Regions from separate parts of the Streptomyces sp. NPDC001027 genome, predicted to be linked through region 3. Evidence: riboswitches for the same ligand, from Rfam matches in the RefSeq annotation. Region 3 holds a riboswitch; each other region holds the start of a gene.

Region 1 (9,858 bases), on a different contig from region 3:
TGCCCACTTAAGGCCGTTGTGGTCTGGACCTCCCGGCTGCCTCCGCGCGCCCCTCGCTAGGGTGTGTGCCGGTCCACGTCAGGGGAATCCGCCCTGTGCGGGACGGGCAGCGGCCGGACAGGGGAGGGGCGCGTGAGGCGTCTGAGGGGTGGAGCGGCGGTCGCCGTCGCGTTGGCATGCGCCGTGACGGCGGCCGGCTGCAAGGAGCAGACCGCCGGGGCGGGCTCCCGTGGCGCGGGTGCGACGGCGGGCGCGGGAAAGGCGGGAGGAGGGGCGGCCCTCGCGGCGGCCGAGTCGCTGCCGGTGAAGGGGCGGGCCCCCAAGACCGGTTACGACCGGGAGCAGTTCGGCTCCGCGTGGGCGGACACGGACTCCAACTCCTGCGACACCCGTGACGACATCCTCAAGCGGGACCTGAAGCAGGTGAAGTTCACCGGCGGCGTGTGCAAGGTGTCCTTCGGCGTGCTGGAGTCGGATCCGTACTCGGGGAAGGGCGTGACCTACCGGCGCGGCAGCAGCAAGGTCGACATCGACCATGTCGTCGCCCTGTCCGACGCCTGGCAGAAGGGCGCCAAGTACTGGGACGCGGCCAAGCGGATAGCGCTGGCCAACGACCCGCTCAACCTGCTCGCCGTCGACGCGAGCACCAACCGTTCGAAGGGGGACGGCGACACGGCGACGTGGCTGCCGCCCAACAAGGCCTACCGCTGCACGTACGTCGCGGCGCAGGTCGCCGTGAAGAAGAAGTACGAGCTGTGGGTCACGCAGGCGGAGAAGTCCGCGATGGAGGAGGTGCTGTCGGCCTGCCCCGCGCAGCGGCTGCCCGCCGGGGGCAACCCGACCAAGGCCCCGGGCCGCTTCCGCGCGGGGTGAGCCCCCGGGGTCATGGGTTCAGGGCCCCCGGTTCGGGGCCGCCGGCTGACGGCTACCGGCCGTACGGGTACCCGTGCTGGTACGGGTTCGGGCTCGGGTGGCCCGCTCCGTACGCCGGGGCCGCCGGGGCCTTCTTGTCGAACATCGCGAACAGCAGCATCCCGGTCGCCATCAGCAGGGTGATGAGGAACATGCCGCCGAAGTAGGCGTCCGAGTCGTCGTTGTCGGAGGCCACCGTGGCCGTCACGATCGCCACTTCGTACAGCGCGAACGAGCCGAAGGCCACCCAGTCCGAGGACAGGCCGCGGCGGATCCCCACATAGAGGAACGGCACCCACGCCAGGAAGCCCAGCGAGAGCCATACCAGCACCACCCAGGCGAGCCGCTCGAACCAGCCGCCCTCCAGCCGTCTCGCCGTGCCGGTCACGGTCGTCGTCGGCATCGTCATGTCGCCCCCCAAGGTCACCCGGGAGCAAGGGTAGGACATGGGCGGCCCGCGTCGGGCCCCCGCTTCTTTACCGTGACGTAAGTGAATCTTGTGCCGCTCCCGACGTACCGTTTCCCGTTCACGGGGATGCCTCGGGGTACCGTGCGTGCGGCGCCGCGACGTCGAGTCGACGCCGTATCGTCGTACCGGTCGAGGGGAGAGACCCGTACGACGCCGCCGTGCCGGCGAGGACGCCGTACGCGCAGAATCACAGACGAACGATGGGGTGGGGACGCATGGCCGAGCACCGGCAGTCCAGGAAGCGCAGATACATCACGTGGGGCGTGGCCGGCGCGGCCGTCCTCGCGGGGGCCGGGATAGCGGCGCAGACCTCGATGGCGGCCACCGTGTGGCCCGCCCAGAAGACGTACACCGGCCGTGCCTTCGACGCCTGCACCGCGCCCTCGCTTGCCGCGATGAAGGCCTGGAAGACGGACGGCTACTACGGCGGCGCCGCCGTCTACGTCGGCGGCAAGAACCGCGGCTGCGCCCAGCCCAACCTGACCGCGTCGTGGGTGAAGTCGGTCAACACGCTCGGCTGGAAGCTCATCCCGCTCTACGTCGGCGCGCAGCCGCCGTGCCAGACCGGCTCCAGCCCGGAGAAGATCATCGCCTCCACGGCCACCTCCCTCGGCGCCACGGACGCCGCGGACGCCGTCGCCAAGGCCTCCGCGCTCGGCATGAAGGCCGGCAGCCCGATCTACCTCGACATGGAGGCGTACGACATCACGAACAAGTCGTGCAACGACTCCGTGCTGGCGTACGTCCGCTCCTTCAGCAAGACGCTGCGCGCCAAGACGTACCGGGCCGGCTACTACGGGTTCAGCAGCTCCAGCGCCAAGGCGATCGCCACCGCGACGAACAAGACGGACCTGCCGGGCAACCTCTGGTACGCGCTGTGGGACAAGAAGGACACCACGACCACGGACTGGCCGTGGGGCGCGACCCAGTTCACCGGCCACAGCCGCGGCCACCAGTACCTGGTCAACAGCAAGGAGACCCGCGGCGGCTACACGATCACCGTGGACCGCGACTCCTGGGACGCGCCGGTCGCCCTGGTCGGCTGAGAGCGCCCCGAACCCGCCGAGCCGACCGCCCGCACCGACGGGCGGGCGGCGACCGGGCGGCGACCCGGGCGATGGGTGAACGGGGAGCGGGCGGGCAGTGGGCGCGGCGGTGCCGGAAGTCCTGGTGAATCGTTGGTCGAATGGGTTGGCCGCAGCCGCGCCACTGCCTACCATCGATCACCGCAAGACCTTGTGCACCGCCGCACAATCTCCTCGGGAGGCTTCCTTGCACCGCCGTCGTCGCACCGCGCTCCTGCTGTCCGCCGCGATCGCGGCGGCCCCTCTCCTCACCGCCTGCGGCAACGACGCCCATCCGGGTGCGGCGGCCGTCGTGGGCGGTCAGCGGATCACCGTCTCCCAACTGGAGAGCCGGGTGGACGAGGTGCGCTCCGCGCAGCGCGCGGCCGTCACCGACGACGCCCAGTACGCGCAGGTCGTCGGCCAGACCGGCGGGCTCGCCCGGGACACCCTGCACGGCATGGTCCTCGACCAGGTGCTGCACCACGCCGCCGACGACGCGGGCATCACCGTCACTCCGCGCGAGGTCCAGGAGATGCGGACCGGCCTGGAACAGCAGGCGGGCGGCGCGAAGGGCCTGGAGACGGCGTGGCTGCAGCAGTACGGCATCCCGCCGCAGCGCCTCGACGAGAACCTGCGTCTCCAGCTGGAGGCCCAGAAACTCGCCGCCCAGCTCGGCACGACCACCAGCCAGCCCGCGTTCTGGAGCGCTCTGTCCAAGGCGTCCACGTCTCTCGGCGTCGACCTCAACCCGCGCTACGGCAGCTGGGACGCGCAGAAGGTCGCCCGCGTCGACGCGAAGACCCCGTGGGTGCGGGAGGTCACGGCGACCGGGACCAAGCAGACGACCTGACCCCATGCGCACAGTGCGCGGCGCGACCCGTGATCGGACGCGCGACGCCGTGAGCGACGTGCCCCGCCATCGATCCGACCATGTGATCGTGTGACCGGAAGGCCTGCCCTGTGGACGACTTCCGGGGCAGGCCGCGGACGTGGGTTACGTTCGGGGGGTGAACGCCATCAGCTCCGCCGACGCCGACGCCGCAGTCACCGCCCCGGGCCGCGTCGTCCTGCTCACCACCAGCCACCGCGTCGCCCCCGGTCTGCTGTCCTGGCCCGCCTGGCAGGCCCTGCGCGCGGCGGACCGGGTGCTGTGCGCGGACGGCGCGCACCCGCAGCTGCCCTATCTACGGGACGCGGGCATAGCGGTCGAGGAGAGCTCGCCGACCGCCGAGGAGCTGGTCGCCGCCTGCGCCGGGGGCCGCACCGCGGTGGTGGTGGCGACCGGCGAGGGCGAACCGGCCCTCACGGACGGTCTGGCCCGGCTGGCGGGCTCCGGCCGGGTGTCGATGCCGGAGCTGGAACTCCTCCCCGCCTCCTACGACCTGCCGGGCGCCCGGCTGCTCGACCTCGTCCAGGTCATGGACCGCATCCGCGAGGAGTGCCCCTGGTCCTCGCAGCAGACCCACCAGGGCCTGGCGAAGTACGCGATGGAGGAGGCGTACGAGCTGGTCGAGGCGATCGAGGACGGCGACCGCGACGAACTCCGCGAGGAACTGGGCGACGTCCTGCTCCAGGTGGTGTTCCACGCCCGGATCGCCGAGGAGGACGAGGAGTCCCCGTTCTCCGTCGACGACGTCGCGGGCACGATCGTCGCCAAACTCGTCCACCGCCACCCCCATGTCTTCGGCGACGCCACCGCCACCACGCCGGAAGAGGTCAAGGAGCACTGGCTGCGCACGAAGGCGGTCGAGAAGCGGCGGGCGTCGGTGACCGACGGCGTTCCGCTCCACCAGCCCTCGCTGGCTCTCGCGGCGAAGCTGGTCGCGCGAACCCGCACGGCCGGGCTGGACGTGCCGCTGCCGGCCGCCGAGGGCGTCGGCTACGAGCTGCTCGCCCTCGCCGCCCGGGCCGAGTCGCAGGGCGTGGACCCGGAGGCGGCGCTGCGGGCGGCGGCCCGGTCCTACCGGGACGCGATCCGGGTCGCCGAAGGCCTCCCCGACCGCCCGTCCCCGTCCTCGCCCTCGTCCCTGTCTCCGTCGTCGTCCGGGTCCTCGTCGTCCGAGCCCTCGTCCCCGTCGTCGGGCGAGGGAGCGTGACGGAGCGCCTCGGGAAGCCCGCTACGGTCGGGGAGTGACCGACCCGACCCACCCGAACGGCCCGACCCGTCCGACCGAGCAGACCGGCTCGGCCCGCTCGTCCCGGCCGTCCCCGGCCGACGCGCCGCCCGCTCCCGAGCTCTTCACCTGGGAGTTCGCCACCGACCCCTACCCCGCCTACGCCTGGCTGCGGGAGCACGCCCCGGTGCACCGGACCGCGTTGCCGAGCGGGGTCGAGGCCTGGCTGGTCACCCGGTACGCCGACGCCAAGCAGGCCCTCGCCGACCCGCGGCTGTCCAAGAACCCCGCACATCATGACGAGCCCGCCCACGCCCGGGGCAGGACCGGCATCCCCGGGGAGCGCAAGGCCGAGCTGATGACCCATCTGCTCAACATCGACCCGCCGGACCACACCCGGCTGCGGCGACTCGTGAGCAAGGCCTTCACCCCGCGTCGCGTCGCCGAGTTCGCGCCGCGCGTGCAGGAGTTGACGGACCGGCTGATCGACCGGTTCGCCGCCGAGGGCCGTGCCGACCTCATCCACGACTTCGCCTTCCCTCTCCCCATCTACGCGATCTGCGACCTGCTGGGCGTCCCCGAGGAGGACCAGGACGACTTCCGCGACTGGGCCGGGATGATGATCCGGCACGGCGGGGGCCCCAGGGGCGGCGTCGCCCGGTCGGTGAAGAAGATGCGCGGCTACCTGCTGGAGCTCATCCACCGCAAACGCGCCGGACTCCCCGACGAACCCGCCCCCGGCGAGGACCTCATCTCGGGTCTGATCCGCGCCTCCGACCACGGCGAGCACCTCACGGAGAACGAGGCCGCCGCGATGGCCTTCATCCTGCTGTTCGCCGGCTTCGAGACGACGGTGAACCTCATCGGGAACGGCATGTACGCCCTCCTGACCCATCCCGCACAGCGCGAGGCCCTGCAGCGGTCCCTCACCGAGGACGGCGGCGACCGGGCCCTGCTCGCCGCGGGCGTCGAGGAACTGCTCCGCTACGACGGCCCCGTCGAACTCGCCACCTGGCGGTTCGCGACCGAGCCGGTCGTCATCGGCGGCCAGGACATCGCAGCCGGCGATCCCGTCCTCGTCGTGCTGGCCGCCGCCGACCGCGACCCGGCTCGCTTCACCGACCCCGACACCCTCGACCTCTCCCGCCGTGACAACCAGCACCTCGGCTACGGCCACGGCATCCACTACTGTCTGGGCGCCCCGCTGGCCCGGCTGGAGGGCCAGACCGCGCTCGCCGCCCTGCTCACCCGGCTTCCCGACCTCCGACTGGCCGTGGAACCGGCGGAGTTGAGGTGGCGCGGCGGCCTCATCATGCGCGGCCTGCGCACGCTGCCGGTCGAGTTCGCCCCCGCCCCCGCCCCCAAGCCCGCGCCTGGCCCGGCGTCCGACGGATCCGTCGGCCCGTGACGGATCCGTCGGCCCGTGACGGGTCTGATCTGACCGGAGGGGTCTGACCGGAGGGGTCTGACCGGGCCGTCCGACCAGGAGGTCTGACCGGGTGTCAGCCCGGATTGTGACCATACGACGGAGTAAAGGTGACCGATCCTCAAGTCTGTGATCTTCACGTGATCTGCGCGGCATTAACTTGTGACAAGTGATCGTCTGCCGATACGTTCACTCGTCAGCGCGACGCGTCAGCTCACTCGCCCGCGCCGGCACTGCTGTCCAGAGAAAGGCCCTCGCATGCTCTCCGGGAACGGTCGTCACCGTCGCCCCCGCCAGGCGCCCGCGCTGCTCGTCGCGGCCGGGGTGACCGGCTCCGCCATCGCCATCCCGCTGCTCGCCGCCTCCGGTGCGAGCGCCGCGGACGGCACCGTGTGGGACAAGGTGGCGCAGTGCGAGACCGGGGGCTCGTGGAGTGCCGACGGCGCCGGCGGCGAGTCCGGCGGTCTGAGCCTCACCCAGCAGGACTGGAACGCCTACGGCGGACTCGACTACGCGGCGAGCCCCGACCTGGCCAGCCGTAACCAGCAGATCGCCGTGGCCCAGAAGGTGCTCGCGGCGAAGGGCGTCGGCGCGTGGGGCACGTGCGGGCTGACCTCCGGGCTCACCAAGGAGAACGGCGCGCTGGCCGTGGACACCGGAGTGGCGGGCGATTCTTCGGGTTCGTCCGGCTCATCGGGTTTGTCGGACCTGTCGCGAGGGCTGTCGGGTTCTTCGGGCTCCTCGGGTTCTTCGGATTCCGGCGGCGACTCGACCGGCTCCAGCGGTTCGACCGGATCAGCCGGATCGACCGGATCGACGGGATCATCCGCATCGTCCGACTCGTCCGGCGATTCCTTGAGTTCACCCTCTGCGTCGCCTTCATCCCCTTCGTCCCCATCGTCCCCTTCTGCCGCCTCCGGCGACTCCGGCGGGGCCGGCCGTCAGGGCGACCCGCAGGCGGCCGACGGCTCGACCTCGGGGACTCCGGATGCGGACGACTCGGACAAGTCGGTCCAGGATGTGGGTTCCTGGAACCTCGTCGACACCGGCGCACTCGGCTCCGGCCGCCATCGCGGCACCACGGCCGACGAGCCGGCGGCCGAGGGCGCCGACGCCGGGACCGGCGGTGCGTCCACCGCCTCGACGGGGCGGCATGCCGCGGCCGGCTATGTCGTCCAGGAGGGCGACTCCCTCGCCTCCATCGCCGACTCCCTTGGCCTGCACGGCGGATGGCGTGCCCTCTACGCCGAGAACAAGGACGTCATCGGCCCCGACCCGAGCGACATCACCCCCGGTCAGACCCTCGACACAGGGGTCCAATAGGGCGCAAAGCCCAAGAAAAACAGCGGGAGTTCACGTCACGCTTCGCGCCGAATGTCCGATTTGGCGAAAGTGTGGGATGAGTCTCAGAAGCCCTGATCGTCTTTGAAATTCCGCGGATCGCGTGTCTACGGTCGTGACCGCTCGGCAACCCGAGCCCCGGCCGTCGCAACGCCGAATCCTGCCAGCGGCTGCCCGGGAACAGTCGTCGCGTCAAGCGCCGTAGGCAGGAGCGGGGGACCCAGGTAAGTGCCGCACCGGGAAGTCACCGGAGCGGCTTGGGGTGAAGCCACCCCTCCACGGAGCGAGGTCTCCGACGGAGGAGCGGCCGGGCAACTCACTTGGCCCGAACCCGACAGCTCACCTCGCAGGCGTCGGTGAGGGGATCCACCATGCTGTTTTCCGGTAAGGGCAAGCACCGTCGTCCGTCCAAGGCCACCCGCGCCGCCGCTCTCGCCGGTGTCACCGGCGTCGCCATCGCCGCCCCGCTGCTGGCGGCCGGCAACGCCTCCGCCGCCACCGCCTCCGAGTGGGACGCGGTCGCCCAGTGCGAGTCCGGCGGCGACTGGTCCATCAACACCGGCAACGGCTACTACGGCGGCCTGCAGTTCTCGTCCTCCACCTGGGCCGCGTACGGCGGCACGCAGTACGCCTCGCAGGCCAACCAGGCCTCCAAGGCCCAGCAGATAGCCATCGGCGAGAAGGTCCTCGCGGGTCAGGGCAAGGGCGCCTGGCCGGTCTGCGGCAAGGGTCTGTCGGGCGCCTCCTACGACGGCGGCGGCGCCTCCTCGAACTCGGGCTCCTCCAGCTCCTCCGGCTCGTCGGACAGCAGCAGCTCCCGCTCCACCGAGCAGAAGAGCAGCTCCCGCTCCACCGACCGTCCGGCGGCCGCCAAGAAGTCCAAGACGGTCACCACCCCGACCGGCGAGAAGGTCAAGAAGGGCGACGGCGAGTACAAGGTCGTCAAGGGCGACACCCTCAGCTCCATCGCCGAGAAGCACAAGGTCAAGGGCGGCTGGCAGAAGCTGTTCCAGCTGAACAAGGACATCGTCCAGGACGCCGACCTCATCTACCCGGGTCAGCAGCTGCACCTGAAGTGACAGCCGGCTGCCGATGTCGGCGCTGACGTCGATGCCGACGTCGATGCCGACGCCGGCGAAGCCGCAGCGCTCTCCCGGTGAAGGCCGCTGCCCGAGGGCCGCGTGAAGGTCCCCTGCCTCCCCCCACCCCCCACGGGCTCCCCGTCCCGGTGCGTGTTCCCCCGTACGCACCGGGACGGGGTTTTTCTTGCACCCGTCGGGCAGCGCCCGCCCGGCCCTTCGGGCAGCCGCCCGCCCCGCCCCCGCCGACAATCGTCCGCCCGCCCCTGCCGGACGGCCGCCCGCCCGGTTTCGCGCACTGTTTCCGCGGTCTTTCGGACGGCTTTCCCCCGCCGCTTTGTTCCGGACAGGAACAATGTGTACGGTCAGTCCGTCCACGGGACGGTCGGTCGGTGGCCGACGCTCCGCAGACGGTTAGGCTCTAGGCGCAAGGCCACGCGCCGCGCACTTTCAGCGTCACATCCCATGAAGGAGATGCTCGTGCCGTCCATCGACGTCGTCGTAGCCCGGGAAATCCTGGACTCCCGAGGCAACCCCACGGTCGAGGTCGAGGTCGGCCTCGACGACGGCAGCACGGGTCGTGCCGCCGTCCCGTCCGGCGCCTCCACGGGCGCCTTCGAGGCCATCGAGCTGCGCGACGGTGACCCGAACCGCTACCAGGGCAAGGGCGTCGAGAAGGCCGTCCTCGCCGTCATCGAGCAGATCGGCCCGGAGCTCGTCGGCTACGACGCCACCGAGCAGCGCCTGATCGACCAGGCCATGTTCGACCTGGACGCCACCGACAACAAGGGCTCCCTCGGCGCCAACGCGATCCTCGGCGTCTCGCTCGCCGTCGCCCACGCCGCCTCCGAGGCCAGCGACCTCCCGCTCTTCCGCTACCTGGGCGGCCCGAACGCGCACCTGCTGCCCGTTCCGATGATGAACATCCTGAACGGCGGCTCGCACGCCGACTCCAACGTGGACATCCAGGAGTTCATGATCGCCCCGATCGGCGCGGAGTCCTTCTCCGAGGCGCTGCGCTGGGGCGCCGAGGTCTACCACACCCTCAAGAAGGTGCTGAAGACCAAGGGCCTGTCCACCGGCCTCGGCGACGAGGGCGGCTTCGCCCCGAACCTCGAGTCCAACCGCGCCGCGCTCGACCTCATCATCGAGGCCATCCAGCAGGCCGGTTACGTCCCCGGCGAGCAGATCGCGCTCGCGCTCGACGTCGCCGCGTCCGAGTTCTACAAGGACGGCAAGTACGAGTTCGAGGGCAAGTCCCGCTCGGCCGCCGAGATGACCGAGTACTACGAGGAGCTCGTCTCCGCGTACCCGCTCGTCTCCATCGAGGACCCGCTGTACGAGGACGACTGGGCCGGCTGGAAGGTCATCACGGACAAGCTGGGCGACAAGGTCCAGATCGTCGGCGACGACCTCTTCGTCACGAACCCCGAGCGCCTGGCCCGCGGCA
Region 2 (9,858 bases), on a different contig from region 3:
CCTCGCCCTGGTCCGCGAACAGACCGGCACCGAGGGCCTCCTCGTGGGGCTCGGGCTCGCCGTGCTGCCCGTGCCGCTGCTCGTCGCCGCCTTCCGGTGGCTCGACCGGGTCGAGCCCGGCCCGTGGCGGAACCTGCTCTTCGCCTTCGCCTGGGGCGCGTGCGCGGCGGCGCTGATCGCCATCATCGCCAACAGTTTCGCGACCCGCTGGATAGCCACCGCGACCGCGGACCCGTCCGGCGCGGACACCCTGGGCGCGACCGTCATAGCGCCGGTCGTCGAGGAGTCCGCCAAGGCCGCGGCCGTCCTGCTCGTCTTCCTCTTCCGCCGACGGGACTTCACCGGGATCGTCGACGGCGTGGTCATAGCCGGGATCACCGCCACCGGCTTCGCGTTCACCGAGAACATCCTCTACCTCGGCACCGCCTTCGGCACCGACCAGCTCACCGGCGACAGCGGCATCGCCTCCGTCACCGCCGCGACCTTCTTCGTGCGCGTCGTCATGTCGCCGTTCGCGCACCCCCTGTTCACCGTCCTGACCGGCATAGGCTTCGGCGTCGCCGCGCTCTCCGGGGAGCGCCAGCACGTGCGGCGCGTGCTGCTTCCGCTGTCCGGGCTGCTCCTCGCGATGGGCATGCACGCCCTGTGGAACGGCTCCTCGTCGTTCGGCGAGCTCGGGTTCTTCGCGGTGTACGCGGCGATCATGGTGCCCGCGTTCGGGCTGCTGACCTGGCTGGTGGTGTGGACGCGCCAGCGCGAGCTGCGCACGGTCCGCGAGGAGCTGCCCGCCTATGTGGCCGCCGGCTGGCTCACCCCGGCCGAACCGTTCGCGCTGGGCTCGATGCGGGCCCGGCGGCTGGCCCGGGTGCACGCCGGGCGTCACCTCGGCAGGCCTGCGGCCCGTGCGGTGGCCCAGTACGAGGCGTACGCGACATCGCTCGCGTTCCTGCGCCACCGCGGCCGGCAGGGACGGGCCGGCGCCGATTTCCTCGTCCGCGAACGGGAGTTGCTGAACGAGCTGTGGCGACGCAAGGACGTCGCCCGTCCCGCGCTGGACCACGCGGCCCGCATGACGGCACCACCGGTACGGATGCCCCCGCCACCCTGGCCTGCGTACGGGACGCACGGGACGTACGGGACGCACGGGTACGGCCAGGGCCAGGGGTACGGAGCCCCGGGTCAGGCGTACAGCCCGGCGCCGGGATACGGGCAGGGCCCGGCGTACGGCCAGAGCCCGGCGTACGGTGGTCGGCCCCACTCCCCCGGAACCGACCACCGGAACGGCCACACCCCCTCGTACGGGTACGGCTACGGGTATCCACCGGGCCCCGGCCCCGGTCCCGGTCCGGGCACCCGCCCCGCGGCCGACCCCCGCCAGTAGAGCCGTAGCGCCGTAGAGCCGTGGCACCGCGAGTCGATCAGGTCACGCCGACGCCTGGGTCAGGCGGGCGACCTCCGCTTCCGTGAGTTCCAGGTCCGCCACCCCGAGCAGCGCCGGGAGCTGCTCGACCGTGCGGGCCGAGGCGATGGGCGCGGCCACCGTCGGCTGCGCGGCGAGCCAGGCCAGGGCGACGGTGGCGACCTGGGTGTCGTGGGCGCGGGCGATCTCGTCCAGCGCGGTGAGGACGCTGCGGCCCCGCGTCGTGTCGAGGTGTTTGGCGGCGCCGCCGGCGCGGGCGCTCTCGACGGTCGTGCCGGGCCGGTACTTGCCGGTGAGGAAACCGGCGGCGAGCGCGAAGTACGGGACGGCGGCGAGGCCGAAGCGGGCGGCGAGGTTCTGGAGGCCGCCCTCGTAGGTGTCGCGGGAGACCAGGTTGTAGTGCGGCTGCAGTGCGACGTACCGGGCGAGGCCCTCGCGGTCGGAGAACTCCAGGGACTCCTGGAGGCGTTCGGGCGAGATGTTGGAGGCGGCGATGTGCCGCACCTTGCCCGCCTTCACCAACTCGTCGAGGGCGCCGACGATCTCCTCCACGGGCACCTCGGGCTTGTCGAAGTGCGTGTAGTAGAGGTCGATGTGATCGGTGTCCAGGCGGCGGAGCGAGGCGTCGGCGGCGGCCTTGATGTTGTCGGCGGACAGACCGGGGAAGTCGGGGTGCTGGCTGACCTTGGTGGCGATCACGACGTCCTCCCGGTTGCCGCGGGCCTTCAGCCACCTGCCGACGATGGTCTCGGACTCACCGCCGCTGTTGCCGTCGACCCACGCCGAATAGGAGTCGGCGGTGTCGACGAAGTTGCCGCCCGCGGCCGCGTAGGCGTCGAGGACGGCGAAGGAGGCCGCCTCGTCCGCGGTCCAGCCGAAGACGTTGCCGCCGAGGGCGAGCGGGAAGACCTCGAGGTCGGAGGAGCCGATGGTGCGCAGAGAAGTCATGCTTCGTCTCAACGGACGCGGCAGTCACGCCATTCCGCTCGGGACACGAAGAACAGGTGAACAAGCGGCAGCCCTGACGTCGGGGGTGGCCGTCAGGGCTGCCGTTGCTCGATGGTCCTGAAAGCTCCTCGAGAGACGACTCAGGCGTCCTCGAGGGAGGGCTCAGGGGTTGAGGCCCTTGCTGCGCAGCCAGGCCGCCGGGTCGATGCCGTCGGCGTTGCCGTCCGGGTGGACCTCGAGGTGCAGGTGCGCCCCGGTGACGTTCCCGGTGGCGCCCACGCGGCCGATCACGTCACCGGTGGCGACCTTCTGGCCGACGCTGACGCTGATCGACGACTGGTGGCAGAACCAGATCTCGGTGCCGTCGTCCAGGGTCATGATGGTGCGGTAGCCGTAGGCGCCGGCCCAGCCCGCCTCGGTGATGGTCCCGGTGTGGATGGCCTTGATGAGCGTGCCGGTGGGCGCGGCGAAGTCGAGTCCGGTGTGGTAGCCGGAGGACCACAGGGAGCCGGCCTGACCGAACGTCGAGGTGATGGTGTACGAGGAGGTGGGCAGCGTGTACTGCTTGGCCAGCTCGGCCAGGCGCGCGGCCTCGACCTTGGCGGCGGCCTCCTCGGCGGCCTTCTTCTTCGCGGCGTCGGCCTTGGCCTGCGCCTCCTTCTCGGCCTTGACGACGGCGTCGACCTTCGCCTTGGCGGCCGCGGCGGCGGCCTTGACCTCGACCTGGGTCTTCTGCGACTCGGCCTGGGCCATGATCCGGCTGCGCAGGGCCTCGCCGGCGTCGGCGACGCTCTGGGCGGCGTCGGCGTCGGCGTCCGTGTCGACGGCGGCCTCGGAGCCGAAGCTGGCCAGGGCGGACGCGGCTTCCGGGGCGGGCTCGTCCTCGGAGATCAGCGAGCCCACGCCGGGCAGGTCCGGCATGGAGATGGAGACGGGGGCCTTGCCGGTGTTGGCGCTGGCCATCCCGCCCGCGCTGACGGCGGCTATGACGCCGACGCCGAGGACCGTGGAGCTGCGGGCGAATCCGCCGCCGCGCTGCTTGGCGACGCGGTGCTTGCCGCGTACCGGGCGAATGGACTCCGCGGTGGGGTTCCACTCCTCCCAGGGGCCCTCGTCGGTGCGGTAGCCGCCGTAGCCGAAGGTCTCGGCGGAGGGCCGGACCGGCGCGTACGGGGCCTCGGGGGCAGGCGGGTTGGACGCCACGCGGGCGCACTCCTTTCCTTCCGTCGCCTACCGGGTTAGCTGACGGGTTCGGAGTCGGAAGGTCTCCTACGCGCGTATACCGGCCGTGGACTCTGCGAGTTCACGGAGGCTTCCGCGTGATTCACCCCAAGGTGGTGGTTCCCCGGTTCCCTCGCGGGATTCGGCGCGTGCGCGCGCGGAGTCGGCTCTGGTGCCGGCTGGGACGGCCGCGCTGCGTTATCGAACGTTAATAGACCCGGGGGTGCGTTTCCAAGCTCTTCTGCTTGATCAATAACATTTCTGGCCTGGACTTTCGGGCCAGCAGCGGTGAAAAACGGGCGAGTTGCCCCTCGTCCGAAGTGCATCACCAGCCACATGCGTCGCGACGCCGATCCGGGCCCGGCGCTCAGGGCGGCCGCCCGGTCACAATGGGTGATGGCGCACCTCGAGGGCGAACGCACAGAGGGCCGGAACCCTTTCGGATTCCGGCCCTCGGCCTTCAGTAGCGGGGACAGGATTTGAACCTGCGACCTCTGGGTTATGAGCCCAGCGAGCTACCGAGCTGCTCCACCCCGCGTCGTTGTGTCTCAAGTGTACGTCATCCGGGGGACGCCGAGCACCAGGGTTTGTCGCGGCCCGGCCGCGGCCTCACAGCAGGTGCCGGTTCGGGGCCTTCGCCCGCTCCTCGTGCTCCGGCAGTACGAGGACGTCGACGCCCGCGGCGGCCAGCAGGCCGGTCCCGTCCGCCGCCGTGACGAAGGTGTCCGGCTCGCGCCACGCCGTGACCACCCGGCGCACGCCGGCGTCCAGGATGAGGCGGGCGCACGGGGCGGGACGCGAGGAGCGGCGGGCGCACGGCTCCAGGCTGGAGTAGACGGTGGCGGCGGCCAGCCGGGGGTCGGCCGGGTCGAGCTTGGCGAGCGCCGCCTCCTCGGCGTGCACGACCGGGTCGCCGGCTTCGCGGGAGTGCCCGCGCGCCAGCTCTGTGCCGTCGGCGGCGACGATCACCGCGCCGACGCTGAACGCGGTGTCCGAGGGCGGGCACTGGGCGGCCAGCTCGCAGGCGAGGGCCAGCCAGTGCCGGTCGGCCGCGGCGGCGAGCCCTCCGGCGCCGGGGGCGGTGGGCTCGTAGCGGTGCAGGACGACGTCCTCGATGCGCCGCGTCTCCACCAGCCGCAGCCGTCCGCCCTGGTAGGCGCCCGGCCCGAAGAGGCGGGGCGCGTCCGGGTCGCCCACGAACAGCGGGGCGAGGACGAGCTGGAGTTCGTCGGCGAGCCCCTGCTGGAGCAGCTGGGTGTGGACGGTTCCGCCGCCCTCGACCATGAGGCGACGGATGCCGAGCTCGTCGTGGAGGTGCGTGAGGAGGCGGCGCCAGTCCAGCTCGGGGCCGAGCGGGACGATGTCCGCGGCGATGCCCAGCGCGCGGGCCCGTTCGGCGCCCTTCTGGGTCGTGTACACGGCCTTCTCGCCGCCCGTGTGCCAGAAGTTCGCCGCGGGGTCGAGGTCGCCGGAGCCGCTGACGGTGACCTTGAGCGGATAGGCGGGCCGGCCGGCGGCGACCCGGACGGCGCGCCGCTCGGGGGAGTTCACCAGGAGCCGGGGGTTGTCGGCGCGGATGGTGCCGGCGCCGATGAGGATGGCGTCCACGGACGCCCTTACCGCGTCGACGCGGTCGAAGTCGGCGGGACCGGAGAGCAGCAGGCGTTCGGGCGTGGTGTCGTCCAGGTAGCCGTCGAGGGAGACGGCGGCGGACAGCAGGACGTACGGGTACGGCATCGACGTGCTCCCGGGCTCGGTCCGACGGCGGTCTTGACGTGGAACGTCTTGGTTCAAGTTTGAAACAACCTACACTGGGTGCATGACGACTCGCTGGCTCTCCCCCGAGGAGCAACGCGCCTGGCGCGCCTACGTCGCGGGCTACCTCCTGCTGGAGGACGCGATCGACCGGCAGCTCCAGCAGGAGGCCGGCCTGCCCCACCTGTACTACTCCATCCTGGCCAACCTCTCGGAGACCCCGGAGCGGCGGCTGCGGATGACCGAGCTCGCCGAGCAGCTGAAGATCACCCGGAGCAGGCTGACCTACGCGGTGTCCCGGCTGGAGAAGGACGGGCTGGTGCGGCGCGAGGAGTGCCGCTGGGACAAGCGCGGCACCGTCGCGGTCCTGACGGACGAGGGCATGGCGATCCTGGAGAACCTCGCGCCCGGCCATGTCGAGACGGTCCGCGCCGGCCTGTTCGACCGGCTCACCCCAGAGCAGGTGGGACAGCTGGAGGAGATCTTCACGCAGGTCGTCCAGGGTTTCCAGGAGGACGCGGGCGGCGAGACCGGACCCGAGGAGCTCCCGTGGCGGCGGCGTTCGTCGCCCTGCTCCGGGACGCCGGGGGCCTCCGGCGCCTCGTGAGGCGTGCCACAAACCAGTTGCTTCAAATTTAAAGCATGGGGTAGGGTCTCGTTTCGTCGGACTTGCTTCAAATCTGAAGCAACATTCGGCCCAGCGTCACCCTGTCAACGCCCTCCGGACCCGGGAGCCCCTCATGCCCGACACCCCTGCCGCCACCCAGCGCGCCCGCGTCCGGGTCCCGCTCCGCTTCCACGACGGCTACTCCGTCGACGCGGAGCTGGTCACCTTCCACGGCCTCGTCGACGGCCAGGAGCACGTCGCCATCGTCCTCGGCGAGCCGGCCGCGGGCTCGGTCCCGCTGGTCCGGCTGCACTCCGAGTGCCTGACCGGCGACGCGTTCGGCTCCGCCCGCTGCGACTGCGGCCCCCAACTGCGCGAGGCCGTCGAGCGGATAGCGACGACGGGCGGCGTCCTGCTCTACCTCCGCCAGGAGGGCCGCGGCATCGGCCTCTACAACAAGCTCGACGCGTACGCCCTCCAGGACCAGGGCCTCGACACCTACGAGGCGAACGCCGCGCTCGGCCTGCCCGAGGACGACCGGGACTACACGGCGGCCGCCCAGATGCTGCGCGCCCTCGGCATCACGTCCCTGGACCTGCTGTCCAACAACCCCGACAAGGCGGAGCAGTTGCGGAGCCTGGACATCGACGTGCAGGACCGCGTGCCGACCGGCGTCTTCACCACCCCGCACAACGTCCGCTACCTGCGCGCGAAGGTTCTGCAGACCCAGCACACGCTGCCGCTGGCCTCCCTCACCGGCCTCAGCGCGGTCTGACGCCTGCGGCGTCCGGTGCGGGCAGGCGCATGCCCCGGGACTCGGCCACGCGCAGGGCGTCCCGCAGGCACTCGGCGAGCCGGATGCCCGCGTAACGCACCTCGGTGTACGGCGACACGGGGTCGTCCAGCAGCGGGCGGGCGAGGCCGAGCACGTCGACGGCCAGGGCGAGCTGCTCGGCCTCCAACTCGTCGGCGAGACGCGAGAGACGGCTGCCCCGGTCGTCCGTCACCAGGTAACAGGGCTTGCCGTCCGGGGACGACCAGGGCAGCAGCCGAGGGGGCGAGGAGAACGCCGGCTGCCTCACGCGGCCACCTCCCGCGCGCCGATCAGGCGCCCGTCCAGATCGATCCCGAAGTCGGCGGCCAGGACGAGGGCGAGCCGACGACGCTGCTGGAGCGCGGCCTCCCGATCGTGCGCGGCGAGGTAGGGGCGCACGAGAACGGACTCCGCGCCGTCCAGTGAGCCGACGAGCCCGTACGGGGAACGGTGGAGGGGGAGGCGCGGCCCCACGGGTGCGGGGTCGTGCCGTACGGCGGTGAAGTGCAGGCACAGCCGGGGCCGTTGGCGGTGAGTGCGACGGCGTTTCCCGGTGCCGGGCGCGAGGAGAAGACGCACCCGGTCGAGGGTGCGACGGATAAAGTCATGCATGTCGGCGCTCCTATTTAGCGTTGGCCACGCCCCGGGAGGTCTGCTCACCTCGCCGGGGTTCTGTCATTTCGACCATACCGGTAACCGCGTCCCCCTGCACCCCTCTGCCAAATACTGCGTCCCACCGCGTTGGGACGCGTTCCACCCCTGCAATGTGCGTTGGGCTGCGGCACGGTGGGAGAATGAGTGAGCTTCCGCGCTACGAGTACGTGAAACTCGCCGACGCCATCGCGGCGGACATCGCAGTCGGCAAGCTGCCGCAGGGGGCGGCCCTGCCGGGCGAGCGGGCCATGACGGACCTGTACCGCGTGAGCATCGGCACCGTGCGTCGCGCCATCGTCGAACTTCGCAAGCGTGGGCTGGTCGCGACACTGCCCGCGAAGGGGACGTACGTCATCGGCACGCCCGAAACGGAGAACGAAGAGGACGCACCCGACGCCTGACGACCGATCCGGCGGCCGGGAACGGCGTCCCGCGCACGCGGTCGGCCTTCACCGAAGTGCAGCCCGGAGCAGAAGCGCGGTCCGGTCTGCCCGGTCGGGCGTCACCCACTCCTCCTCGGGCCGCCGGAGCAGCTCGAAGACGCCTGGCCCCCGGTGCTCCGGCCGCAGGTCGGCCATGCGCGGCACGATGTGGAAGTGCACGTGCGCGAAGCCTTCGGCCTCGGCGAACTGGACGACGTAGGTCTTCGCGCAACCCGTCACCCTCCGAAGGGCCCGGGAGAGCCTGACCTGCCACATCCCGAGGGCGGACGCCTCGGCGTCGGTGAGGTCGTGGACGGCGGTCACGTGCCGCCGGGGCACCAGCACCAGCCAGCCGGGCACCGCCGTGTTGAAGGCGTGGGCCGCCCGCCAGTGCTCGTCGTGCACGACGCGCTCGCGTGGCGGAAGGCCGTCGAACTGTTCTTCCTGGTCGCAGGTGTAGCAGTCGGGAGTCGTCATGGACCGAGATCGTAGAACCCGTCCGTGCGAGGTCTTTCGGGTTTGCCCACAGCGCGAAAAGCCGCAGCGCCCGACCCGGCCGGAGCCGGATCGGGCGCTGCGCAGCAGGTCAGAGGGGGCGAACCCTCTCCCGCACCGGTAGGCCCTGTGGGACTCGAACCCACAACCAATGGATTAAAAGTCCACTGCTCTGCCAATTGAGCTAAGGGCCCCGGTGATGTTGCCTCCCCGAGCATAGCGGGAGGCGGCCGTGTCTCCGATCGGGTATCGGGGACACGGCCGCGTCGCAGGACGGGAAGCGGCGGGGATCCGTCACGGGTTGGGCAGTTTGCCGGGCGTGCCCGCCCGTGCCGCCTCTCTGGCGAGGGTCTTCTCGTGCTCGGGGTTGAGGAACCAGTTGCGTGCCGAGAGCTGCCACCACCCGCCCGCGAAGCCCAGGACGACGAGGACGGCGATCGGGGCGTAGTTGAACGTCTCCCAGGTGACCGGGGAGACCTGGGGCAGCATGAACAGGACGGTGATGACGGCCACCCAGGCCACCGACACCACGCCGATCGCCTTCGACCAGCGGCCCAGGTGCCACGGGCCGCGCGCGAAGGCGTCGCCCTTGCGGACGCGCAGCAGCGTCGGGATGACGTACGCGATGTAGAGGCCGATGACGGCGATGGAGGTCACGGCCGCGTACGCGGTCACGTTGATCAGGTAGGGCAGGCCCAGCACCAGCGCGCCGCCGGCCGCCAGCCAGACCGCCGCGACGGGCGTGCGGGTGCGCGGGCTGACCGTGTGCCAGACGTGGGAGAAGGGCAGCGCCCCGTCACGCGAGAAGGCGTAGATCATGCGGCTGTTGGCGGTCACCGACGCCATCCCGCAGAACAGCTGGGCGCCGATGACGACGAGCAGCAGCAGCTTGCCGGCGGTCGCGCCGAGCGCGTCGAGCAGGATCTGCGCGGGCGGCGCGCCGGTCGGCGAGGCGAGGGCGGCGTCGTAGGACTGGATGGCGTACGTGAAGCCGAGCAGCAGGACGAAGCCGGCGATCCACGAGGTCCAGATGGACTGCACGATGCCCTTGGGACCGGCCGTCGAGGCGTCGTGCGTCTCCTCCGTCATGTGGGCGGAGGCGTCGTAGCCGGTGAAGGTGTACTGGGCCATGAGCAGGCCGAGCAGGACGACGTACACCCCGCTGCCCCAGCCCGTGTTGTTGACGAACTCGCCGAACACGAAGGACGTCGACTGGTGCTTGTCGGGGACGAAGGCCAGCGCGCCCACGATGACGCCCACGCCGAGCACGTGCCACCACACGCTCACGCTGTTGAGGATGGCGACGATGCGGACCCCGAAGGTGTTCAGCAGGCCGTGCAGCAGCAGGATCGCGGCGAAGAGCAGGACCGTCCGGCCGGGCGTCACCTCGAAGTCGAACTGGAGGTTCAGGTACGCGCCGAGGAAGGAGGCGGCGCCGAAGTCGATGCCGGCGGTCACCGCGACCTGCCCGAGGACGTTGAACCAGCCCGTGAACCAGGCCCAGGCCGCGGCCGAGCGCGGG
Region 3 (9,858 bases):
GCAGCGCGTCGACGGCCCGGACGGCGGCCTCGACGGACTCCGCGGGCGCCGTGAAGACGGCTCCGGGGCGCGACCGGCCGGTCCACAGCCATTCGGCGACCTCCTCGTAGGAGTGCCGGCCGGCGAGCTCGACCGCGTCGACCCCGCGGTAGTAGTAGCGGTCCTCGTCGATCGAGGTGAGGCGGGTGCGCACGGACAGCTCCGTCCCGGGCCTCACGGCCCCCTCGGCATCGCGCCTGGTGCGCCGGGCGAGCGCCTCGACCTCTCCGGCGTCGAAGGTGCTCCCCCGGCCCGCGGCGGCGCGGCGGCTGCCCAGCCGGCCGCGGCTGACGTACGCGTACACCGTCTCGGGCTTCACCCCGAGCAGCTCGGCGGCCTCTTTGGTGCTCAGCCGTCGTTCGAGGCGGCCGGGTGCGGGGTCGTCGTCGTGCATGGGGGTCACCGTATCCACACGGTCATCCGGCGGTTCCCGGCAGCCTGGACGGCGCTGTCCCAGGTGCGGCGATGCCGGACGGGGCGGGCGCCTGCCGCCTGCGGCCGTCCCGCGTCGATCGTCCACTCCGCGGGCGCGCCCGGCTCGTATCCTGGGCGCGCAGTCAGTCCGCGCAGTCAGTCCGCGTACGGGCGCCGGAGCCCTGAGCCGGTCCGCGCGCAGGTGTCAGAAAGGTCGCACGGTGGCACACGCTCCCGGTCCGCAGCAGATCCCGGTCGTCGTCCTCGCCGGATTCCTGGGTTCGGGCAAGACGACACTGCTCAACCACCTGTTGCACCACAGCGGAGGCAGCCGGATCGGTGCGATCGTCAACGACTTCGGCGCCATCGAGATCGACGCCATGGCGGTGGCCGGCGCACTCGGCGACTCCACCGTCTCGCTCGGCAACGGCTGCCTGTGCTGCGCCGTCGACGCCGGCGAACTGGACGTCTACCTCGGGCGGCTGACCCGGCCAGGCTCCGGCATCGACGTCGTCGTGATCGAGGCCAGCGGCCTCGCCGAACCGCAGGAACTCGTCCGCATGGTGCTCGCCAGCGATCACCCGGGGATCGTCTACGGCGGGCTCGTCGAGGTCGTCGACGCGGCCGAGTTCGACGACACGCGGGCGAGGCACCCCGAGATCGACCGGCATGTCGCCCTCGCCGATCTCGTCGTCGTGAACAAGCTCGACCGTGCACCGGACCCCGAGCGCGTCCTCGGGCTCGTCCGCACCCTCACCGACCGGGCCGCCGTCGTGCCGGCCACCCACGGCCGTGTGGACCCCGAGCTCCTCTTCGACTGCCGGCCGAGCGAGGAGCGCATCGGGCAGCTGTCCTTCGACGACCTGCACCGGCACACCGACGCACAGGGAGCGGATGGGCACGACGGCTGCGCGGACGCGGGCGGCGGGCATCTGCACGCCGGCTACGACAGTGTCTCCTTCGCCTCCGAGGTCCCTCTAGACCCGCGCCGTGTGATGCGGTTCCTCGACAGCAGGCCGGAGGGTCTCTACCGGATCAAGGGGTACGTCGACTTCGGTCCGCACGACCCGGTCAACCGGTACGCCGTGCACGCGGTCGGGCCCTTCCTGCGCTTCTACCCCCACCCCTGGCCCGGTGCCGGCGCCCGCCTCACCCAGCTCGTGCTCATCGGCGCCGGCATCGACGCCGCAGCCCTCGGCAAGGAACTCGAGGGCTGTCGCAGCGACGCCCCTCACGCCGACGAACACGGCATGTGGGGCGTCCTGCGCTTCGTCCAGGACCCCGAGGAGGACCGTCCCGAGGGGGACCTCCCCGGGACGGCCGACGTCTGGGCGGGCGGACCGGAAGAGGCCGCCGTCTAGATCGGCCCCGCCACCACGCTCACCGTCTTCGCCAACGACACGCCCGAGCCGTCACGGCGCGGGTCGATCTCCGGCAGCTCGGCCGGCAGACCGTTCTTCTGGGCGGCCTTGGCCGGGACGGGGCCCGCCCAGGCCAGCGACAGGCAGTCCTCGCCCTTCAGGAACCGCTGGCAGCGCACACCGCCGGTGGCGCGGCCCTTGCGCGGATACTGGTCGAACGGGGTCAGCTTGGCGGTCGTCTGGACGGAGTCGTCCAGCGTCCCCCGGGAGCCGGCGATGGTGAACACCACGGCGTCCGCCGCCGGGTCCACGGCCGTGAAGGAGATGACCTTCGCGCCCTCGGTGAGCTTGACGCCCGCCATGCCGCCCGCCGGACGGCCCTGCGGGCGCACCTGGGAGGCCTGGTAGCGCAGCAGCTGGGCGTCGTCCGTGATGAAGACCAGGTCCTCTTCGCCGGTGCGCAGTTCGACGGCGCCGACGATCCGGTCCCCGTCCCTGAGGGCGATGACCTCCAGCTCGTCCTTGTTCGTCGGGTAGTCGGGCACGACCCGCTTGACGACACCCTGTTCCGTGCCGATGGCCAGTCCGGGCGACGACTCGTCGAGCGTGGTCAGACAGACCACCGTCTCGGCGCCCTCCAGGGACACGAACTCCGCCAGCGGGGCCCCGCCGGACAGGTTCGGCGCGGACGCCGTGTCCGGAAGCTGCGGCAGGTCGACGACGTTGATCCGCAGCAGACGGCCCGAGGACGTCACCGCGCCGATCTCCCCGCGCGCGGTGGCCGGCACCGCCGAGACGATCACGTCGTGCTTGGTGCGCTTGCCGTCCCCGTCCCCGTCCTCGGCCGTGAAGGGATCGCCGTTCGCCGTGCGGGCCAGCAGGCCCGTGGAGGACAGCAGGACGCGGCACGGGTCGTCCGCCACCTGGAGGGGCACCGCGGCGGCCGTGGCGCCCGACGACTCCAGCAGGACCGTACGCCGTTCGGTGCCGAACTTCTTGGCCACCGTGGCGAGTTCCGCGGAGACCAGCTTGCGCAGCTCCGCGTCCGAGTCCAGGATCCGGGTCAGCTCGGCGATCTCCCCGGTGAGCCGCTCCTTCTCCGCCTCCAGCTCGATGCGGTCGTACTTGGTGAGGCGGCGCAGCGGGGTGTCCAGGATGTACTGGGTCTGGATCTCCGACAGCCCGAAGCGCTCCATCAGGCGCTCCTTGGCCTGCGCGCTGTTCTCGCTGGAGCGGATCAGCCGGATGACCTCGTCGATGTCGACGAGGGCCGTCAGCAGACCCTCCACCAGATGCAGCCGGTCACGGCGCTTGGTGCGGCGGAACTCGCTGCGGCGTCGCACGACGTCGAACCGGTGGTCGAGGTAGACCTCCAGCAGCTCCTTCAGGCCCAGCGTGAGCGGCTGGCCGTCCACCAGCGCCACGTTGTTGATGCCGAAGGACTCCTCCATCGGCGTCAGCTTGTAGAGCTGCTCAAGGACCGCCTCGGGCACGAAGCCGTTCTTGATCTCGATGACCAGGCGCAGACCGTGCGCCCGGTCGGTGAGGTCCTTGACGTCGGCGATGCCCTGGATCTTCTTCGAGCCGACCAGGTCCTTGATCTTGGCGATGACCTTCTCGGGGCCGACCGTGAAGGGCAGTTCGGTGACGACCAGGCCCTTGCGGCGGGCCGTGACCGTCTCCACCGCGACCGTGGCGCGGATCTTGAACGTGCCGCGGCCGTTCTCGTAGGCGTCGCGGATGCCGGAGAGGCCGACGATCCGGCCGCCGGTCGGCAGGTCGGGGCCCGGGACGAACTTCATCAGGGCGTCCAGATCCGCGCCGGGGTAGCGGATCAGATGGCGGGCTGCCGCGACGACCTCGCCCAGATTGTGCGGCGGCATGTTCGTGGCCATGCCGACCGCGATCCCGGATGCGCCGTTGACCAGCAGGTTCGGGAAGGCGGCGGGCAGCGCGACCGGCTCCTGCTCCTGGCCGTCGTAGTTCGGCGCGAAGTCGACCGTGTCCTCGTCGATCGACTCCGTCATCAGGCTCGTCGCCGCGGCCTGGCGGCACTCCGTGTACCGCATGGCGGCCGGCGGGTCGTCGTTGCCCAGGGAGCCGAAGTTGCCGTGGCCGTCGACGAGCGGCACGCGCATGGAGAAGGGCTGGGCCATGCGCACCAGGGCGTCGTAGATCGAGGAGTCGCCGTGCGGGTGCAGCTTGCCCATGACCTCGCCGACGACACGGGCGCACTTCACATAGCCGCGCTCCGGGCGCAGGCCCATCTCGTTCATCTGGTAGACGATGCGGCGGTGCACCGGCTTCAGACCGTCACGGGCGTCCGGCAGGGCGCGGGAGTAGATGACCGAGTACGCGTACTCGAGGAAGGAGCCCTGCATCTCGTCGACGACGTCGATGTCGAGGATCCGCTCCTCGTACGAGTCGTCGGGCGGCGGGGTCTTCGTGCTGCGGCGGGCCATCGCTGCCGGCTCCTTGCTGGGGCGTGTGACGGGATCTGACGCGGACCATTGTGGACCGTGGCACTGACAGGGCGGGCGAGGACCCGGCGTCGGCCCTTCGGCCCCGCCCGCGAAGCCGCCTCGTCCACGGCTGCCCGCAGGCTACGCGATCTCGCTCTCGGCGTATGTCGTCCGGGAACTTCGCCTCCTGTCCGCACGCTTGCATACAGTGACAGGACCGGCAGGAAAACCGCGGTTTCGACGACCGCGTCCGCGATCGGAAGGGACGTACATGCCCATGGGTCACACCGCCACAGCCCAGGCAGGCTCCGGGGGCCTGACAGCGACCGAGCACCGCCTGGCCAACGGCCTGCGTGTGGTGCTCTCGGAGGACCACCTGACCCCCGTGGCGGCGGTGTGCCTCTGGTACGACGTCGGCTCACGCCATGAAGTCAAGGGCCGTACCGGCCTTGCTCACCTTTTCGAGCACCTCATGTTCCAGGGATCGGGCCAGGTCAAGGGCAACGGTCACTTCGAGCTCGTCCAGGGTGCGGGCGGTTCGCTGAACGGCACCACCAGCTTCGAGCGCACCAACTACTTCGAGACCATGCCCGCCCACCAGCTGGAGCTCGCCCTCTGGCTGGAGGCGGACCGCATGGGATCGCTGCTCACCGCGCTCGACGACGAGTCGATGGAGAACCAGCGCGACGTCGTCAAGAACGAACGCCGTCAGCGCTACGACAACGTCCCCTACGGCACGGCCTTCGAGAAGCTGACGGCCCTCGCCTACCCCGACGGCCACCCGTACCACCACACGCCGATCGGCTCGATGGCCGACCTGGACGCGGCGACGCTGGAGGACGCGCGCGCGTTCTTCCGCACGTACTACGCGCCCAACAACGCCGTCCTGTCGGTGGTCGGCGACATCGACCCGGAGCAGACGCTCGCCTGGGTCGAGAAGTACTTCGGCTCCATCGCCGGGCACGACGGCAAGCCCGAGCCGCGTGACGGCTCCCTGCCCGACGTCATCGGCGAGCAGTTGCGGGAGGTCGTCGAGGAGGAGGTGCCGGCCCGCGCCCTGATGGCGGCCTACCGTCTGCCCGAGGACGGCACGCGCGCGTGCGACGCCGTCGACCTGGCGCTCACCGTCCTCGGCGGCGGCGAGTCCTCCCGTCTCTACAACCGGCTCGTGCGCCGCGACCGCACGGCGGTGGCGGCCGGCTTCGGCCTGCTGCGGCTCGCCGGGGCGCCCTCCCTGGGCTGGCTGGACGTGAAGACGTCCGGCGACGTCGAGGTGCCCGTCATCGAGGAGGCCATCGACGAGGAGCTCGCCCGGTTCGCCGAGGAGGGCCCCACGGCCGAGGAAATGGAGCGCGCCCAGGCCCAGTTGGAGCGCGAATGGCTCGACCGCCTCGGCACGGTCGCCGGCCGCGCCGACGAACTGTGCCGGTTCGCCGTCCTGTTCGGCGACCCGCAGCTCGCCCTCACCGCGGTCCAGCGTGTGCTGGACGTGACGGCCGAGGAGGTGCGGGAGATCGCCCAGGCCCGCCTGCGTCCCGACAACCGCGCGGTGCTCGTCTACGAGCCCACCGCCGCCGAAGCCCCCGCCGACCAGGACGAGAACGAGGAGGCGGCCCGGTGACCGAGCTCGCCACGATGGACTTCCACCCCCAGCCCCAGGCGGGCGAGGCCAAGCCCTGGGCGTTCCCGGCGCCCGAGCGGACCGCCCTGGCCAACGGCCTGACGGTGCTGCACTGCCACCGCCCCGGCCAGCAGGTCGTCGCCGTCGAGATCCTGCTCGACGCTCCGCTGGACGCCGAGCCGGAGGGTCTCGACGGCCTCGCCACGATCATGGCGCGCGCCTTCACCGAGGGCACCGACAAGCACTCCGCCGAGGAGTTCGCCGCCGAACTGGAGCGCTGCGGCGCCACCCTGGACGCGCACGCCGACCACCCCGGCGTCCGCATCAGCCTCGAGGTCCCGGCCTCGCGCCTGACCAAGGGCGTCGGTCTGCTCGCGGACGCCCTCAGGGCCCCCGCGTTCGCCGACAGCGAGGTCGAGCGCCTCGTGCGCAACCGCCTGGACGAGATCCCGCACGAGCTGGCCAACCCCTCCCGGCGCGCCGCCAAGGAGCTCTCGAAGGAGCTGTTCCCGGCCACCGCCCGCATGTCGCGTCCGCGCCAGGGCACCGCCGAGACGGTCGAGAAGATCGACTCCGCGGCCGTCCGCGCCTTCTACGACAAGCACGTCCGTCCGGCGACGGCCACCGCCGTCGTCGTCGGCGACCTCACCGGCGTCGACCTGGACGCCCTCCTGGGCGACACCCTGGGCGCCTGGACGGGCTCCGCCGCCGAGCCGCGGCCCGTGCCGCCGGTGACCGCCGACGACGCCGGCCGGGTCGTCATCGTGGACCGCCCGGGGGCCGTCCAGACGCAGCTGCTGATCGGCCGGATCGGCGCCGACCGGCACGACCGTGTGTGGCCCGCCCAGGTGCTCGGCACCTACTGCCTCGGCGGCACCCTCACCTCCCGTCTGGACCGCGTCCTGCGTGAGGAGAAGGGCTACACCTACGGCGTTCGCGCCTTCGGGCAGGTCCTTTTGTCCGCGCCGGACGGCTCGGGCGCCGCGATGCTCGCCATCAGCGGTTCCGTCGACACCCCGAACACCGGTCCTGCGCTGGACGACCTGTGGAAGGTGCTGCGCACCCTCGCCGCCGAGGGGCTGACCGACGCCGAGCGCGACGTCGCCGTGCAGAACCTGGTCGGGGTGGCGCCGCTGAAGTACGAGACCGCGGCGGCCGTCGCGAGCACGCTGGCCGACCAGGTCGAACAGCACCTGCCCGACGACTACCAGGCGACTCTGTACCAGCAGCTCGCCGCGACCGGCACGGTGGAGGCCACCGCGGCGGCCGTGAACGCCTTCCCGGTGGACCGTCTGGTGACGGTCCTGGTGGGCGACGCGGCCCAGATCAAGGCGCCCGTCGAGGCCCTCGGCATCGGCGAGGTGAAGGTCGTGTCCGCCGAGTAGCCGACAAGCCGAGCCGACAAGCCGAGTAGCCGTGGATCGCGGCGGCAACGGCACGCACGCGCAGAGGCCCTGGTCGACCGAGCGTCACCAGGGCTTCTGTTTGTCCGAATTGGGGTGGACGTGGCCTGTCTGCACTGTGGGATGCGCTACAAAAACCGTGATCCGTTTGAGGATTGATCCCTTCGCCGCTTAGCTTCATCCGGGCTGTCCGTCAGGCACTGCGCCGCAAGCTGCGGCACCGGACAGTCATCGCCGAGTCCCCGTACGGCGCGAGCCAGGGGAGCCGGGGACCCACTTGTGAAGTCCCTGGGGTGAATCGGACGCCCGCGTGCACACGAGGGGGTCCGTAGGAGACCTTCCTGCTCCGAACCCGTCAGCTAACCCGGTAGGCGAGAGGGAAGGAAAGGACACCTCTGACTTCATGGCGTTCACCTGCGCCACCGGGAAGCACCGCCGGCCCAGCCGGATGCAGCGTTCCACCGCTCGCGCGGTCGGCGTGGCGGCGCTCACCAGTACCGGTGTGATGGCCTCCGTCGCCTCCACCCAGGCCTTCGCGGCCGAGCCCACCCCCGAACAGACCGGTCTGATCCCGGTCGTCACGGCCGGCGAGTCCGTGGCCGAGTCGGTCGCCGACCAGGTCGACGAGCAGGTCGCCGCGCAGAAGAAGGCGGCTTTCGAGGAGGCCGCCCGCCAGGCCGCCGCGAAGAAGGCCGTGGAGGAGCGCGAGGCACGCGTGCGTGCCGCCCGTGAGGCCGAGCGCAAGCTTCTCAACACCTTCGTGTCGCCGATCACCGGCTCCTACGTCTCCACCGGCTACCAGGCCAGCAGCTCGCTGTGGTCCTCCGGCAGCCACACCGGCGTCGACTTCCACGCGGCCAGCGGCACCACCGTGCACGCGGTCGGCTTCGGCACCGTGGTCGAGGCGGGCTGGGGCGGCGCCTACGGCAACCAGGTCGTCATGAAGATGAACGACGGGACGTACACGCAGTACGGTCACCTGTCGTCCATCGAGGTGTCGGTGGGCCAGACGGTCACCCCGGGCCAGCGCATCGGGCTGTCCGGCGCGACCGGCAACGTCACCGGAGCGCATCTGCACTTCGAGGCGCGCACGACCCCCGAGTACGGCTCGGACATCGATCCGGTCGCCTATCTCCGCAAGCACGGCGTCAACGTCTGACGCCCGACGGCGACAGATCGTTCGGCCCCGGCCCCTCGGCCGGGGCTTTCGCCGTTTTCGGGGCCCCGCTGTCCAAAAAATATCCCTGGATTCCGGCTCCCCGTCGGAAATTCCCGCTCATTGCAATAGAGTCACGGAACACACGTCAACCGTCGACGTTTCACGGGGATTAAGGCGGAGGTCCGTCATGCGAATTCCGGCGCACTCGGTGTGCACGGCCGTCCGGGACGACATCGTCGCGGGTGTCTACGAACGCGGCAGCCGCCTCACCGAGGAACTCCTCGCCCGCCGCTACGGCGTCTCGCGCGTCCCGGTCCGCGAGGCGCTGCGCACCCTGGAGGCCGAGGGCTTCGTCGTCACCCGGCGGCACGCGGGCGCGTGCGTGGCGGAGCCCACCGAGCAGGAGGCGGCCGACCTGCTGGAGATGCGGTTGCTGCTGGAGCCGCTCGGCGCCTCCCGGGCCGCCCAGCGGCGCACGGAGGCCCATCTGAAGGTGCTGCGCGGGCTCGTCCGGCTGGGTCAGGAGCGGGCCAGGAGGGGCAACAGCGAGGATCTGCGCTCCTTGGGGGGCTGGTTCCACGAGACGCTCGCCCAGGCCTCCGGAAGCCCTGCCCTCGCGTCGATGCTCACCCAGCTCCGGCACAAGATCGCCTGGATGTACGCGGTGGAGGCGCCGGCCGACCCCGTGGAGTCCTGGGCGGAGCACGGCGCGATCGTCGACGCGGTGACGCGCGGCGACGGGGAGCGCGCGCGGGCGGTCACCGCGCTGCACACCGAGCGCGCGACCCTCGCGCACCGGCTGCGCTTTTCCAAAGGGCCGGAGCGGGCCGATCGTGTGAGGACTTCGCAACCTCCCGTAAACATGACGGGTCTGCGGCATTAACACGGGAGCCGTATACAAAGAAGGAGTAATTCGAGGGGGATTATTTCTGCTGCCTGTGCACGGGAAATGCGAAGGGCTCGCCCGATAATTCGGACGAGCCCTTCACCGCATAACGCGGCGGTGCTCAGACGGTCTCGGGGAGTTCCTCGAGGCCTTCGGCGACCAGCTTCGCCAGCCGGTCGAGCGCGGCGTCCGCGCCCTCGGCGTCGGAGGCGAGGACGATCTCCTCGCCTCCCTGGGCGCCGAGGCCGAGAACGGCCAGCATGGAGGCCGCGTTGACGGGGTTGCCGTCGGCCTTGGCGATCGTCACGGGGATGCCTGCGGCCGTGGCGGCCCGGACGAAGATGGAAGCGGGGCGGGCGTGGAGGCCCTCGGCCCAGCCGACGTTGACGCGGCGCTCAGCCATGTGATGCTGCCCTTCGGTGTCTCAGGTTGTCTAGACCAGTGTTCCACATGTGACGCGGATGAGGGACGGTCCCTGGGTGTCCCGTCACCATGCGGTCGCCGGATCGCGGC

Evidence for each region. Region 3 has a riboswitch for cyclic di-AMP ahead of ABT300_RS35030 (M23 family metallopeptidase). Riboswitches for the same ligand answer to the same signal wherever they lie in the genome.
Region 1: it holds a riboswitch for cyclic di-AMP, as region 3 does, so the genes downstream of both, ABT300_RS10000 (transglycosylase family protein) here and ABT300_RS35030 (M23 family metallopeptidase) in region 3, are expected to answer to the same signal.
Region 2: it holds a riboswitch for cyclic di-AMP, as region 3 does, so the genes downstream of both, ABT300_RS11115 (M23 family metallopeptidase) here and ABT300_RS35030 (M23 family metallopeptidase) in region 3, are expected to answer to the same signal.

The regions. Positions count from the first base shown of each region.
Region 1 covers NZ_JBEPBI010000023.1:13,358-23,215, forward strand. Annotated here, with positions in the region: gene ABT300_RS09965 (HNH endonuclease family protein) at 133-873, shown strand; gene ABT300_RS09970 (hypothetical protein) at 926-1,321, opposite strand; gene ABT300_RS09975 (glycoside hydrolase domain-containing protein) at 1,597-2,427, shown strand; gene ABT300_RS09980 (SurA N-terminal domain-containing protein) at 2,654-3,298, shown strand; gene ABT300_RS09985 (nucleoside triphosphate pyrophosphohydrolase) at 3,456-4,544, shown strand; gene ABT300_RS09990 (cytochrome P450 family protein) at 4,579-5,970, shown strand; gene ABT300_RS09995 (LysM peptidoglycan-binding domain-containing protein) at 6,247-7,311, shown strand; cyclic di-AMP (ydaO/yuaA leader) riboswitch at 7,517-7,697, shown strand; gene ABT300_RS10000 (transglycosylase family protein) at 7,701-8,408, shown strand; gene eno (phosphopyruvate hydratase) at 8,883-9,858, shown strand, end outside.
Region 2 covers NZ_JBEPBI010000027.1:22,129-31,986, forward strand. Annotated here, with positions in the region: gene ABT300_RS11105 (PrsW family intramembrane metalloprotease) at 1-1,381, shown strand, start outside; gene ABT300_RS11110 (aldo/keto reductase) at 1,424-2,368, opposite strand; gene ABT300_RS11115 (M23 family metallopeptidase) at 2,531-3,571, opposite strand; cyclic di-AMP (ydaO/yuaA leader) riboswitch at 3,581-3,747, opposite strand; tRNA gene ABT300_RS11120 (tRNA-Met) at 4,054-4,127, opposite strand; gene ABT300_RS11125 (dihydrofolate reductase family protein) at 4,199-5,326, opposite strand; gene ABT300_RS11130 (MarR family winged helix-turn-helix transcriptional regulator) at 5,409-5,951, shown strand; gene ABT300_RS11135 (GTP cyclohydrolase II) at 6,085-6,726, shown strand; gene ABT300_RS11140 (hypothetical protein) at 6,713-7,033, opposite strand; gene ABT300_RS11145 (hypothetical protein) at 7,030-7,377, opposite strand; gene ABT300_RS11150 (GntR family transcriptional regulator) at 7,560-7,820, shown strand; gene ABT300_RS11155 (HIT family protein) at 7,869-8,318, opposite strand; tRNA gene ABT300_RS11160 (tRNA-Lys) at 8,458-8,530, opposite strand; gene ABT300_RS11165 (amino acid permease) at 8,631-9,858, opposite strand, start outside.
Region 3 covers NZ_JBEPBI010000223.1:1,907-11,764, reverse strand. Annotated here, with positions in the region: partial or broken gene ABT300_RS35055 (citrate synthase) at 1-433, opposite strand, end outside; gene ABT300_RS35050 (CobW family GTP-binding protein) at 675-1,814, shown strand; gene ABT300_RS35045 (DNA gyrase/topoisomerase IV subunit A) at 1,811-4,276, opposite strand; gene ABT300_RS35040 (M16 family metallopeptidase) at 4,548-5,897, shown strand; gene ABT300_RS35035 (M16 family metallopeptidase) at 5,894-7,282, shown strand; cyclic di-AMP (ydaO/yuaA leader) riboswitch at 7,523-7,689, shown strand; gene ABT300_RS35030 (M23 family metallopeptidase) at 7,704-8,459, shown strand; gene ABT300_RS35025 (GntR family transcriptional regulator) at 8,647-9,342, shown strand; gene ABT300_RS35020 (HPr family phosphocarrier protein) at 9,467-9,748, opposite strand.